3 regions of the Blautia sp. 2227st1_G12_2227SCRN_220401 genome follow, and region 3 is predicted to be linked to each of the others. Evidence: riboswitches for the same ligand, from Rfam matches in the RefSeq annotation. Region 3 holds a riboswitch; each other region holds the start of a gene.
The links. Region 3 has a riboswitch for cobalamin ahead of ABCM67_RS03670 (sirohydrochlorin cobaltochelatase). Riboswitches for the same ligand answer to the same signal wherever they lie in the genome.
Positions count from the first base shown of each region.

Region 1 (4,524 bases), on a different contig from region 3:
GGATCGCGATCCAGAGTACATAGCCCTGTACAAGAGGATAGTCACGACAGGAAATTGCTTTTACTGCCATATTTCCCATTCCGGGCCAGTTGTAAATGATCTCTACAACTGCAGTACCTCCCAGAAGACTTCCAAGGGAAAGTCCCAACAGCGTTACCAGCGGAAGCATAACATTAGGAAGGACGTGTTTCCAGAGAATGACGCTTTCCTTGATTCCACGCATTCTTGCACCTGTGACATAATCCTGATGAAGTTCCTCCAGCACTGCACTTCTTACCTGTCTGGTATATTTTGCAGACATGGCAAGTGCAAGAGTCAGCGCCGGGAGGATCATGGATTTAAAATCCGTACTGCCTCCTGCAACATTGATCCAGCGAAGCTGAACACCAAAGATGCTGAGAAGGATCAGGCCCAGCCAGAAGCTTGGAACAGATACTCCCACAAAGGTAATTCCTCTCACAAAATAATCCGGGAATTTGTTCTGATATACAGCGGCCAGGATTCCAAGCGGTATGGAAATAATGACCATCATCAGAAGTGCCAGCAACGACATCCTCAGCGTCGGCCAGAAACAGGATACCAGTTTATCTGTTACCGGCATTTTGAAAGAATAGGACTGTCCCATATCTCCTGTAACAACACCCTTCAGCCAGGAACCATACTGCACGAGAAAGGGCTGATCAAGGCCAAGCTCATGTCTTGTCTGTTCCAGAAGCTCTGGTGTAGGAAGATTACCACACTCTGTCAGCATGATCTCCGCAGGATCACCAGGTGACAGGTAGGTCAGTCCAAATGTGAAAAAGCTGATTCCAAATAATACAATGATGATCTGGAGAAATCTTTTTCCTACTTGTTTCTTTGTCACGTTTTACTCCTTTCCTCATTTGATGCGATTTTAACATTGCCGTTTTAATTTAGTTAGATAAAAGAAACTATTGGATTCTTAATATGCAGAATATGCATGGAATTTTAGAAAATTTGCACGAAAAAAGCCCGTGACGAAATACGGGCACACAAAATAAATATGCTTCCTATCTTCCGTAAGAATCATTTTAAAACAATTGCAAGCAGGTCTCCTGACTTAGGATCCTTACCCTCAGACACCTTCCCGGTCTATTTCTCACGCACTCGACCAGTGGTACTTTGTCTGAGGATTTCCCCTTACAGTGACGGGATCGTACCGGATTTACACCGGTTTCCCTATTAATCCTCTCAGAACTTACAACGGCTGATGTGAAAATCAGCAAATGCTGTCAAATTACTGAAACATTATATGATAAAACTATAGTTTATGTCTATGGAAAAATGTTATATTTTTAGAAAACTCATAAATTTTGTTAAAGATGCTTGAATTGTATATATCCCCCATGGGGGATTTGACAATTGGATTTATCTGATCTGCTAAAAAAACACGGATTTTACCTCGCTATTTTTACAAATAGAATAGCAAATGGTAAAACCCGGTTTTCTTACTGTTTCAATATGATTTCAGACAGAAGCGTTCTGAAAAGGTTGTTTACTATCAGGTCAGAGTCTCCGTGATCGCTGCATATGCGATCATTGGTCCGTCTTCAATAATGTTCAGACTGGCTGTCTGATAAAGTACGACTCCGTTTTCAGTTGCAATAGATGTGTAAAGTAAATTTCCATAGTAATCTCTCAGTTCACCCAATTCTTCTCCCTTAAAGAAGTACTCTCCAGGCTTCTTGGATGGATACCAGCATCCGGTATACGGCGCATATTCATAGACTACATTTTCAAGAAGCATCTGACGGTAATGCTTCAGACCATGACATTTCTTTCCCTGGAGATGAAAAACAAGGTGACGGACGTCTCTTTTATCCTGTTCTACTTCCTCCCAGGTCCAGTAGCTGTGTCCGCCTCTTTCGATGAGAATACTTGGAATTCCAAGAGAAGAAGCATAATTGTAGGCGCCACCTGTGGCGGTTGTGGAACGGACCACATATTTTACGCCGATATGCCGTGCCATATGTAATGATTTCTCTGCTGTCTTTTCATCTACAACCCCTACATAATAAACATAGGGATGAAGCTGTTCGAACCCATCTCCGCTATGCAGGTCGATATAATAATCTGCTATGGAAAAAAGCTTTGTCACTATAGCATAGGCAATACGATCTGCAGCTGTTCCCTCAGGATCTCCGGGGAAAACGCGGTTCAGGTTCTTGCCATCCTCATAGACCAGACTCATGGTGCGATGCTCAAAGCCACTGACATTGACCAGTGGAACGATGATCACATTTCCCTTTAGTTCTTCCGGTTGAAATTCTTTTGCAAGTTCCATTGCCGCCTGGATTCCTACATACTCCGCACTGTGTATTCCCGCTGTGATCAGTATCGTCGGTCCGTCTTTCACTCCGCATATCACAGTTGCCGGCATTGCTATGCCGTATCCTGTGATCTTAATTTTCCCCTGTGCCTTCTCTCCTTTTTCAATCACCCAGTCATCAATTTTGATCATTGGTTGTTTCCCTTTTCCTTTTTTATATTTCCGCACTTTTGACGATAAGTATATCATGCCTAACCGAAATTGTACATATTCTTTTAAGATTCCGGGAAAACAGAAAAAAGCTTTCGTAACCGTTCATTCTGATCCGACGTACAAAAGCTTTTTTCCTGAATGATATATAATTTATCTTTTTACCAATTCTTTGGTGATTTCTTCCCAGCTGACTCCTTTTTCCACCATAAGTACCATCATATGATAAAGAAAATCTGAAATTTCGTATTTAATCTCTTCTTTATCTGGATTTTTGGCTGCAATGACGATCTCTGTGCATTCTTCACCGACTTTTTTCAAAATCTTGTCAATTCCCTTATCAAAAAGATAATTGGTATAGGAACCTTCCTTTGGATGTTCTTTTCGGTCAGTGATCACATCATACACATTCTGGAACACGTGAAGTGGGTTGGTATCATCGTACTCTTTTTTCAGCAGCGGTTTGAAGAAACAGGTACGGTTTCCTGTATGGCAGGCTGCGCCAATCTGCTCCACTTTGGCAAGGATCGTATCATTATCACAGTCAATAGTAAGAGACTTTACATACTGTACGTGTCCGGATGTCAGACCTTTGGTCCAGAGCTCATTCCGGCTGCGACTCCAGTATGTCATTTTTCCAAGCTTCAATGTTGTGTTAAAAGCAAGCTCATTCATATAGGCCAGCATCAGTACTTCATCCGTCCGGTAATCCTGGACAATAACCGGAACCATTCCGTCACTGTTTAATTTAAAGTCCGACCATGCAATATTACTTTTATATGTGTTTACCGGAATTCCGGCTTCTTCGCAGGTTTCCTTAAATGTATGCAGATCATTTTCAAGACTGCTTACATAAGCACCGCAAAGTCCGGACACAGCTGGTTCTCCTAAAAGCTCCAGAACGTTCTCAGATCTGTTTTCATCGGTATGAAGAACAATGGAAATCTGAGAAATCTCTGCAATTTCATTTTCGACAGTGTCCAAAGCCAGAACAGTGTCTGCATATGTTTCGATCAGATCCTGATTTTCTGTGAATTCTCTCAGATCAGAGATGCTGATCATCATACGCTCTTTTCCAAAGCGCCGGGATACTTCTTCCAGAAGCTTGATATTATTCTCTTTCGAAAAATTCAGTACAACTTTGGCACATCCCGCATAGATCAGCTTTTTTACATCTTCCATACGTTTGATATTTCCCGCTGCGATCACCGGGATCTCAGATACCTGACAGATATCACGGATTTTTCCGATCGCACGGTCATGCTCTGCATCTGCGGAAGAAAAGTCAAATACCAGAAGCTCATCTGCCCCATTGTCACCGTAAAATTTTGCAAGTGTTTCTACATTTCCGTCTCCGAAAAGATTTCTCTGTCCAAATCCGGTTACCGCCTTTTCTGAATGAAGATAAAGGCATGGGATCAACTGTTTGTTCATAAGTGGTCTCCTTCTGTATCAGAGGCTTCCCTTGGTAGAAAGCACGTCTGTGATCCGGGAATCGTACTGTGTTGCTGCATCAAGGGCTTTCGCAAAGCTTTTAAACATGGCCTCTGCCACATGATGGCTGTTTCCTCCGGAAAGAACCTTGATGTGAAGATTCATTGCTGCGGAATAGGATACTGCATAAAAGAATTCCTTTACCATCTCTGTAGCCATATCTCCTATTTTTTCCGTAGAAAACGCTGCATCCCATCCAAGATAAGGTCTTCCGGAAAGATCTACTGCGCAGAGCACAAGCACTTCATCCATAGGAAGGATACAGCTGCCGTAACGTTTGATTCCTTTTTTGTCGCCAACTGCCTCACGGATAGCGTTTCCAAGGACGATCCCTGTATCTTCAATGGTGTGATGATCATCTACATTCAGATCACCGTGGACTCTCAGCGTAAGATCATACAGTCCATGGCGCGTAAAACCGTCCAGCATATGGTCAAAAAAGCCAATGCCTGTATCAATATCGGAACTTCCTGTTCCATCAATATTCAGCTGCAGACGTATCTGCGTTTCTTTTGTGTTTCTTTCGATCA
Region 1 is NZ_JBCLNI010000001.1:197,760-202,283, forward strand. Features, by position in the region: gene nikB (nickel ABC transporter permease) at 1-865, opposite strand, end outside; cobalamin riboswitch at 1,049-1,238, opposite strand; gene ABCM67_RS01000 (M14 family metallopeptidase) at 1,523-2,482, opposite strand; gene hisIE (bifunctional phosphoribosyl-AMP cyclohydrolase/phosphoribosyl-ATP diphosphatase HisIE) at 2,654-3,934, opposite strand; gene hisB (imidazoleglycerol-phosphate dehydratase HisB) at 3,953-4,524, opposite strand, start outside.
Region 1: linked by a shared signal. The riboswitch ahead of nikB (nickel ABC transporter permease) and the one ahead of ABCM67_RS03670 (sirohydrochlorin cobaltochelatase) in region 3 are both predicted to bind cobalamin.

Region 2 (4,524 bases), on a different contig from region 3:
TTACATCCAAGGCTGTCGTCGGCTCATCTGCGATCAGATAATCCGGTTTCATGGACATGGCAATGGCGATCATAACACGTTGGCACATACCACCAGACAATTCGTAAGGTTTTTTCTTCATCAGTTCTTCCGGATCACGCAGATTCATCATCCGCAGACTTTCCAACGCTGCTTCCCTTGCCTGTTTTTTGCTCATTCTGCGATGTTTTCTCAGTCCTTCCAGAAGCAGTTGTTCAACTGTAAAGAGCGGATCGAGAGCAGCGGTCGGATCCTGAAAGATCATTCCGATCCTGTCTCCGTATAACTGTCGTTTTTCTTTTCCTGATAACTTCAGAAGACTCTTTTCGTTCAGTGTCACATCTCCGGATATCACCTTTCCATTTCCTGCAAGCAGATTCATGATCGTCAGAGAGGTAACTGACTTGCCGCTTCCGCTTTCTCCCACCAGAGCATGGATCCTTCCGCGTTTTACTTCCAGGCTGACATCTTTTACTGCATGAACCATTCCGTGAGATGTCTGAAACTCCACATGTAGTCTTTTTACCTTTAGGACATCATTTTTGGGCTGTTCCATTCTGTATTCCCTCCCCCAAATAATTAAATGCCAGAACAATGATCATGATCAGTATGCCCGGATAAAACATCAGTCTTGGATAAGTCTGAATATAACTTCTACTGTCACTGAGCATGATCCCCCATTCCGGTGTCGGTGCCTGCACACCAAGGCCGATAAAGGAAAAACCGGCAATTGACAGAATGATCGAACCGATTTCCATTGTTGCCAGTGCGATCACAGATGGCAGGATATTTCTCAATACATGCCTAAATATGATCCTTGCGTGGCCGCAGCCACCGGCTTTTAGTGCGGTCATATAATTTTTATTTTTTTCCTGAAGTGTCAATGCTCGGGCAAGCCTTGCATATTCTGCCCAGGATACGACCGATAAGGACAGGATCAGATGAGCGCCGCTGGCTCCTACGGTTCCTGCAATGGCAAGTGCCACAATAAAGACCGGCATAGCCATAAATACATCAATAATCCTCATAATTATGGAATCGATTTTTCCACCTACATATCCGGCAAACAGTCCGATCGGCACCCCGACACATACAGTGATCAGAAGCACCGTAAAGCTATAGCTCAGTGAATACCGGCTACCCCAGAGAAGTCTTGATAAAATACATCGTCCCAGCTGATCAGTACCTAAAGGATATGCCGCCGACGGATTCTTTAATTTTATCGAAACATCCACAAGCAGTGGATCATGCGGCGCTAATACAGGTGCAAAAATAGCTGCCAATGCAAAAATTATGACCACCATCAATCCTATTTTTGTTTTCGGTGACCGGAATACCTGTTTCCAGTACAGATTCTGGATCATGCTTTTTTCTGTTTTCTGCTTTCTTCTGCTTCCCATTCTATGATCTCTCCTTTACTTTAACTGGATTCGCCGGTCAATCGCAGAATAGGCGATATCCACAAGAAAATTTAATACTACAATGCCAACAGCCAGAATAAAGATAAAACATTGCAGCACCGGAGTGTCTTTTGAGATCACGGATTTCAATGCCAGATTTCCGATTCCCTGAATTGAAAAAATACTTTCTATCACAGCTGAGCCACAGAAAAAACCGATCACAATTGATACCAGACGTGTCAGCACAGGAATCAGGATATTTTTCAGACCATGACGCAAAATTACATTTACAGATGACAATCCCTTAGCTCTGCTGGCACGTATGTAATCCTGCTTCAGCACCTGTATCATATTGGTACGGATCAATCTCGTCATAATTCCAAAGAAACTGATATCCATGGCAAATGCCGCAAGAATCGGGATGCCTCCGGCATCTCCTCCGATCACGGAAATCACTTTTAGCTTTACTCCAAATATATAGAGCAGCATCAGACCGATCCAGAAAGACGGCATAGATACACTGAGGGACGACAAAATGCGAATGACTTTATCCAGAACTCTGTTTTCATAAATTGCCGACAAAATTCCAAGAGGGACTGACACGATCATCAACAATAAAAACGAAGTAACTGCCAGTTTAAATGTCTGTGGAAAATATCTTTTTAATTCCTCAAAAGCCGGTTTTCTGGTAGAATATGATTTTCCAAAATCGCCATGAAGTGCCTGATCCAGCCATTTCCCGTATTGTACCAGCACCGGCTGATCCAGTCCTTCCTCATGCCGTACTTCTTCTACCTGCTCCGGTGACGGATGCTCATATTTTTTCTCCGCCAGCACTCTGGCCGCATCACCTGCCGATATAAAACTCAGCATAAAAATAATAAATGTAACCGCCAGCACTACCGGAATCATAAATATAAAACGCTTTGCAATTACTTTTCCCATTTTCATTTCTCCTCATTTTTCATCTGTTTATTCGGTTAAAATAAAAAAAGCTGATATGATCCAGCATCATATCAGCACAAAAAACAAACCTCTACCTCAGGCAGAGCTTATTCCTTCTGTATCCCATCCGAATCAGAATTCTTCTGTCAAAAAGGCAAGTCTCCTGACTCCAGTTCTTCCTACTTACCATCTTCCCGGATCTCTCCAGTGATATTTTGGTTTTCGTCCCTGTCACAGTAGCGGTGGCTGTTCTGGCATTTCACCAGATTCCTTATTAAGTACTTTGTACACCCTTCTGACTATTCAATTTTCATAGTTGCAATGAATAAATATTATAATATCATACTTTTCTTTTTATATAAATAGTTTTTTGTCAAATATAAAATATCTGAACATTTCATAGTGAAACCCGGATATTTTCTGCCTGTATTATTATAGATCCCTTAAGTAAATAACATTATGTATGAACGGTGACTTCTTTATATTTCCGTATAATGATCATATAACTTACGAATAATAAAACAGCTGCACTGCTCCATGCACAGATCTCTGCATAGTATATTCCATCTTCACCGATCAGTTTTGGCAGCAGCAGCGCAACACTGACACGCATTATAAATTCTGCAATGCCGCTGGCAAGCGGAATCAAAGTATTACCCAGGCCCTGGATAGCGGAACGATACACATACAGCAGATACAGCACCCACAAAAAGACAGCCATGATAAACAAATACTTATATGCTATATCCAATACCTGTCGGGTCTGATCCGGTTCACCGGATACAAACAGGGACAGTACATTACGTCCAAACAGTACCATCATGCCGGAAATGAAAGCCGAAGTGAGCACTGCCATATAAGTGCCGCTGCGCACGCCTTTTCGAATCCTCTGATATTTCTTTGCACCAAGATTCTGGCCTACATAGGTTGTAATAGCATATCCATATGAAACGGCAGCCATCTCCAAAACCCCATACAGCTTGTTCGATGCCGTAAATCCCGCCACAAACAGAAAACCAAATCCATTGATCACATACTGTACCACAAGTCCTCCCACGGAGATGATCACATTCTGTATCGCAAGAGGAACCGCCAGTTCCAAAAGCCGCAGGCTCATAGAGGGCTGCCTGTAAAAGTCCTTCTTTTCCAGGCGGATATCCGGGATTTTACGTAATACGATCAAACAGTACAAGGCTGAAAATCCCTGTGCGATAACGGTTGCCACTGCTGCTCCGGCTATACCCCAGCCAAAAACCGCCACAAATAACAGATCCAGTCCCACATTGATCACTGCTGCCACTGTCATTGCGATCAACGGAGATCTGCTGTTTCCAAGTGCCCGAAGGATCGCTGCAAATATATTATAAGCAGCTATGATCGGGATTCCTGCAAAGATCAGCCGCAAATATAGCATTGTCAGATCAATGACATTATCCGGTGTCTGTAAAAATAAAAGAACATGATAAACTGTACCTTCACTTACTGCGAGTACGACCACAGACAGTAATGCTGTCATGATATAGCTTTTCGCTACTGCACATTTCAGATTTTCCTTTTCCCTTGCTCCATAATACTGAGATACAAGAATAGAAAAACCCTGTGTGATACCTGTCATGATCCCCAACACCAGCCATACCAGCCAATCACCGGCACCTACTGCCGCCAGTGCCTTAACTCCTACCACTTGTCCGACGATCATGGTGTCTGCCATTGTATAAAACTGCTGAAAAATATTTCCAAGCATCATCGGTATGGCAAAAGTTATGATCAGTTTTCCGGGAGATCCGGCAGTCATATCTTTTTCATTGGTTCCCATAAGAGTCTCCTTTTCTTTTCATCCTTGACCGCTATTTTACAAGGGACTCTTACGAAACACAAGCCTATTTTTTCACAAAGTTTTTCTCATATTTTTGGTAGCTATTACATCTTTATAATCATTATTTTTAATGGATTATTTTTGCCACACCTATCTTAAAACTCTTTCTTCTTCATGGCGCTCATACTATACTTATACGAAGCAAACCATATAAGCAGACTTAGCACAATAAGGGCAATCGCAATTTCAAGATCCCCTATTCCACCTATCACATGCAGAATAATTTCTTTTAATCCCAAGTTAGCCTTCACAAAAAATCCAATTGTATAACAAATTGCAAAAATA
Region 2 is NZ_JBCLNI010000013.1:60,115-64,638, reverse strand. Features, by position in the region: gene ABCM67_RS08545 (ABC transporter ATP-binding protein) at 1-574, opposite strand, end outside; gene nikC (nickel transporter permease) at 555-1,418, opposite strand; gene ABCM67_RS08535 (ABC transporter permease) at 1,434-2,363, opposite strand; cobalamin riboswitch at 2,499-2,673, opposite strand; gene ABCM67_RS08530 (MATE family efflux transporter) at 2,821-4,179, opposite strand; gene ABCM67_RS08525 (ABC-2 transporter permease) at 4,335-4,524, opposite strand, start outside.
Region 2: linked by a shared signal. The riboswitch ahead of ABCM67_RS08535 (ABC transporter permease) and the one ahead of ABCM67_RS03670 (sirohydrochlorin cobaltochelatase) in region 3 are both predicted to bind cobalamin.

Region 3 (4,524 bases):
AGCTGGAACGCTCTACCATTACAGGGATCCCGAACTGCTCCAGTTTCTCCTGTACCTCCGGATTGTGATGGATCATGGTGGATTCAATGGCAAGGTCACAGCCCTCGTTCAGGATCAGCTCGTAATCCGGAGCATTGTACTTGCCGGCATAGATCATCTTTTTCTGTTCCATGGCGTCCTTTGCTTCCTGGATATACCATCCGTCTTCCTTGGTTCCGGAAAGCTTGATGCTGTCAATCCCGTCGATAGCGCGGAAAAGATCCATGGCCGAGGTTGCTACCAGATAGATATTGTTTATGGGCTGCTGCAGAACCGCAATGTCAGGATCCAGCCCCTCCGGTGCTTTCTTGCCTTCGGGAACTACAAGAAACTGTCCTTCCTGATCAATGGTGAGCAGCGCATAGCCATCGTTGTAGTAATCCACATTAAATTCCTTTGCGTAGGAAAGATCCATACTGTGGTCAAAGGTAAGGCCTGGAATATCCGCAGGCTTATGTTCTGTCTCTGCTGCCTGCACTGCAAAAGCACACCCCAGGATCAGGGTCAGCGTCAGAAATATGTATGAAATTATTTTTTTCATTTTTCTTCCTTTTTCATGCTTGAAGAATCAAAATTCAGGGTATACTCAATCTCGTGAGGAGTACTCATGGCTACAGTATCTGCAGTCACTTCCATTTCTGCGTCAAAGACTGTGACCGGGATCTCAAATGTGGAGTTTCCGTCTTTGTTCACCGGCTCATATTTTTCGCCGTCCACGATCATGTAATCATAATTCGGACTGCTCCAGATGATGGTTGCCGTAGCTTCTTTGCCCTTGATCTCTACTTTAGCTGGAGATTCTACAGATGCTCTTCCTGTTCCGCCTGTAAGGGTTACATCCGTCTCATAGGTTCCGTCCTCCAGCTTCAGCTCTTCCGGTTTTTTCCCTTCGGATTTTTTGTCGTCAGAGGTTTTTACAGGATTCTTTACGCTGACTTTATGGTCGTACCATTTGCCTTTTTCTCCCAGGATCGCCACGTTAAATTCCTCACCAATGGCCGGTACCGGGATATCAAATCCGTAAACCTCCTCTGTATAACCATCGCTGTACTTCACTGTATCTGTGGTCGGCTCAATGATCTCTGCTCCGTCCTTCTGGGCATCCTCGGCAGTTCCCGCAAACAGGTTAACGATCTTCTTGGAAACCAGACTTACGTGGATGGTCATTTTACCATCTTTGACCGTGAGCTCTCCTTTTTTGTCATTGGCCTCATTTACATGAAACATGCTACTGTCTGTCTCAAACTCTGCTGTATAAACGCCATCTTCCAGGGTATCTGCTTTGGCTGCATCTGTATCCTTTTCTTCGGAAGCTTCTGCTTCCTCACCGGACTCTGTTTTTGTTTCATCTGTTTTTGCCATCGCAGGCACAGAGCCCAGCACCAGGACTGATGCACTTGCCATTGCAAGAATTAAGTTTACATAGCGTTTTTTCATGATAATCTTCTCCCTTCCATAGATACAGCAATCTGCCCGGAAAACAGTCTTCCTGATCTTTCCGGGCAGTTACATTGATTTCTTATAGGTATCTGAACTCACTCAGATATTTTTATATTTATTATTCTGCGGACTCCTCAGCAGAATCAGCCTCTGTATCTGCTGCTGCATCAGAATCTGCGGACTCCTCAGTGCTTCCCAGAGAATCGATGGCTGCCTTTGTATGCTCTACATAAAGCTTCTCAACTGCTTCGATTCTTCCAAGACCCTCGATCTGGCAGTCAACCTTATCGAAGTTTCCGGATGCTACAAACTGGCTCTTCCAGGAATCCTCCTCATCACCGGCCATATCGTTATTTGCATGGTCTCCGGCAACAACCATCAGCGGACGAAGAACAACGTTCTTGTATCCTGCTTCTTTTACCTTCTCGATAACCTTGTCGCAGGCTGTATCTTCCGGCTTACCCTCTACAGTACCGATGAATGCGTTCTTCAATCCAAGGTTTTCCATCTGTGTCTGCATCTGATCGTATGTAACGTTAGCTGTATGAGATGTTCCATGTCCCATGAATACGAATGCTGTGCCAGCCTCAGCTGCTGCATCCATGCTGTCAAATCCGGCCTCTTTGCAAGCCGTATCTGTGATTGCCTGAGCAACGGCTTTCTTGTCATCATTGATCACAGTTGCATCGTCTCCAACCTCACCGAGCATTGGCTCTGCGATAGCTACAGACTCGAATTTATCTTTATAGCCATTGATCGCTTCTGTCATCTCATCGTACTCAGCACCATGCATCAGATGGGTAGGCTGTACAACCAGATTCTTAACACCATTCTCTACTGCACGGTCAAGAGCCTGCTGCATGTTATCGATCACTTCATCATCTCTTGCCTCTACATGGTTGATGATGATCTGTGCTGTAAATGCTCTTCTTACAGACCAGTCCGGATAAGCTTCTGCAAGAGCATCCTCGATTCCCTTGACATCCTCTGCACGGCTGTCATTGAAGGAAGTACCAAAGCTTACAACAAGAAGTTCATTCTCGCCGATCTCATCCTGGTTACGCGGATCGTCCTTGGAAGCATCTCCTGTGTCACGTCCGAAATAATCCGGATCTGCATTCTCACCCTCTACCAGTTCTTTCTGAGCATCTGTCAGAGCATCCCATGCTTCTTTGGCTGCCTTGCAGTCCTCATCTGTTGTGTCGTTTCTTTCCTGTACATAGATCTTGTCGATCAGAGCTGCTACATTATCTGCTGCTTCCTGATCTGCATCAGAAGCCTCTGTGGTATCAGCTGCCTCAGCGTTCTCTTCTGTAGCAGAATCCTCTGCTGCCATTGCTGTTGTAGCCGCACCCATAGAGCATGTCATGGAAACTGCGAGCATCAGAGCTAACATTGTTTTTCTTTTCATTTCTCATTGTCCTCTTTTCATGTATTTCCAGAATACTGATATGTACAAAAAAGCAGCAGCTCTCTGCGGCCGCCTGCTCACACATGATTCTCTGCGCAATACAAATACATAAAAAGAAGTTCTGTATTGTTATGGAGAATACCGATTCGTAAACCGCGAATCCCTGAATCTCACAATAAGGCAGTTCTCCTGACTTGGTTCCACGCTGCTTTCCCTTCCCGGTCTCCCAGTGGTTGTAAAAGCAGCTCCCCTTTCACAGTGACGGTATCGTTCCGGATTCTCACCGGATTCTCTTTTGCACATCCGACTGGATGCAACCTTATCATTATAACATTTGCACATATTTTCTTTTACCTGGTTATTTAACTTTTACCACAAACTCATAAATTTGTCAAGATTGATGTCAGACGATTCACGGTTTTCTGTGATCTTCGCTCACAAAAAACACCTCGCGAAATATTACCAGTGAACAGTAACCGGTTTTCTCCCTGTATCTGTCAGTTATTATCAGAATACTTTCTCCAATATTCATGCACATCCTGCATAAAAAACAGCCCCTTTCTGTCATCACCCTGATATCAGAAAAGGACTGTCTTACACTGGATATTCGCAATCCGCTTCGCTACTTGCTCATAACAGATAAACTGCTTTGCAGTTTATCTGTTAAAATACTCCTGCTCCAGGTATCTGGCTACGTAGATTCCGCTGGCAGATGCATGGGAAAGAGAGTGTGTCACGCCGCTGCAGTCTCCGATAACAAAAAGACCCTTGTGGCAGGTTTCCAGATTTTCGTCGATCTCAACCTCCATGTTGTAGAATTTAACCTCCACGCCATAAAGCAAAGTATCGTCATCTGCGGTTCCCGGTGCGATCTTGTCCAGGGCATAGATCATCTCGATGATGCCATCCAGGATACGTTTCGGCATAACAAGACTTAAATCTCCCGGTGTCGCAGAAAGTGTAGGTGTTACGAAACTTTCCTCAATACGGGCTTTTGTGCTTCGTCTTCCGCGGATCAGATCTCCAAACCGCTGTACCATAACACCACCGCCAAGCATATTGGAAAGTCTTGCAATGCTCTCACCGTATCCGTTGCTGTCATGGAACGGCTCTGAGAAATGCTTGGATACCAGAAGGGCAAAGTTTGTATTGTTGGTATGCTTTGCCGGATCTTCGTAGCTGTGACCGTTTACTGTGATGATACCGTTGGTATTTTCATTCACGACAACACCTCGCGGGTTCATGCAGAAGGTACGGACCATATCCTCAAACTTCTCAGTTCTGTAAACGATCTTGCTCTCATAAAGCTCATCTGTCAGACGGCTGAAAACCTCTGCCGGAAGCTCCACACGGACTCCAATGTCCACACGGTTGGAAAGAGTCGGGATCTTAAGCTCTGTACATACCGTCTCCATCCATTTACTTCCGCTTCGTCCTGCGGAGATGATACAGTAAGTTCCCTCGTAACGCTCATCTCCTACAAAAACTGCATAACCGTCTTCAGTTTTTTCTACTTTGTCAACAGATGCGTCAAAATAGAAGTCCACATGGTCTTTCATTTTTTCATAGAGGTTCTGAAGCACCACATAGTTGATATCTGTTCCCAGATGGCGGACTGATGCATCCAAAAGATG
Region 3 is NZ_JBCLNI010000005.1:38,663-43,186, forward strand. Features, by position in the region: gene ABCM67_RS03660 (ABC transporter substrate-binding protein) at 1-580, opposite strand, end outside; gene ABCM67_RS03665 (hypothetical protein) at 577-1,476, opposite strand; gene ABCM67_RS03670 (sirohydrochlorin cobaltochelatase) at 1,598-2,890, opposite strand; cobalamin riboswitch at 3,052-3,227, opposite strand; gene ABCM67_RS03675 (FAD-dependent protein) at 3,547-4,524, opposite strand, start outside.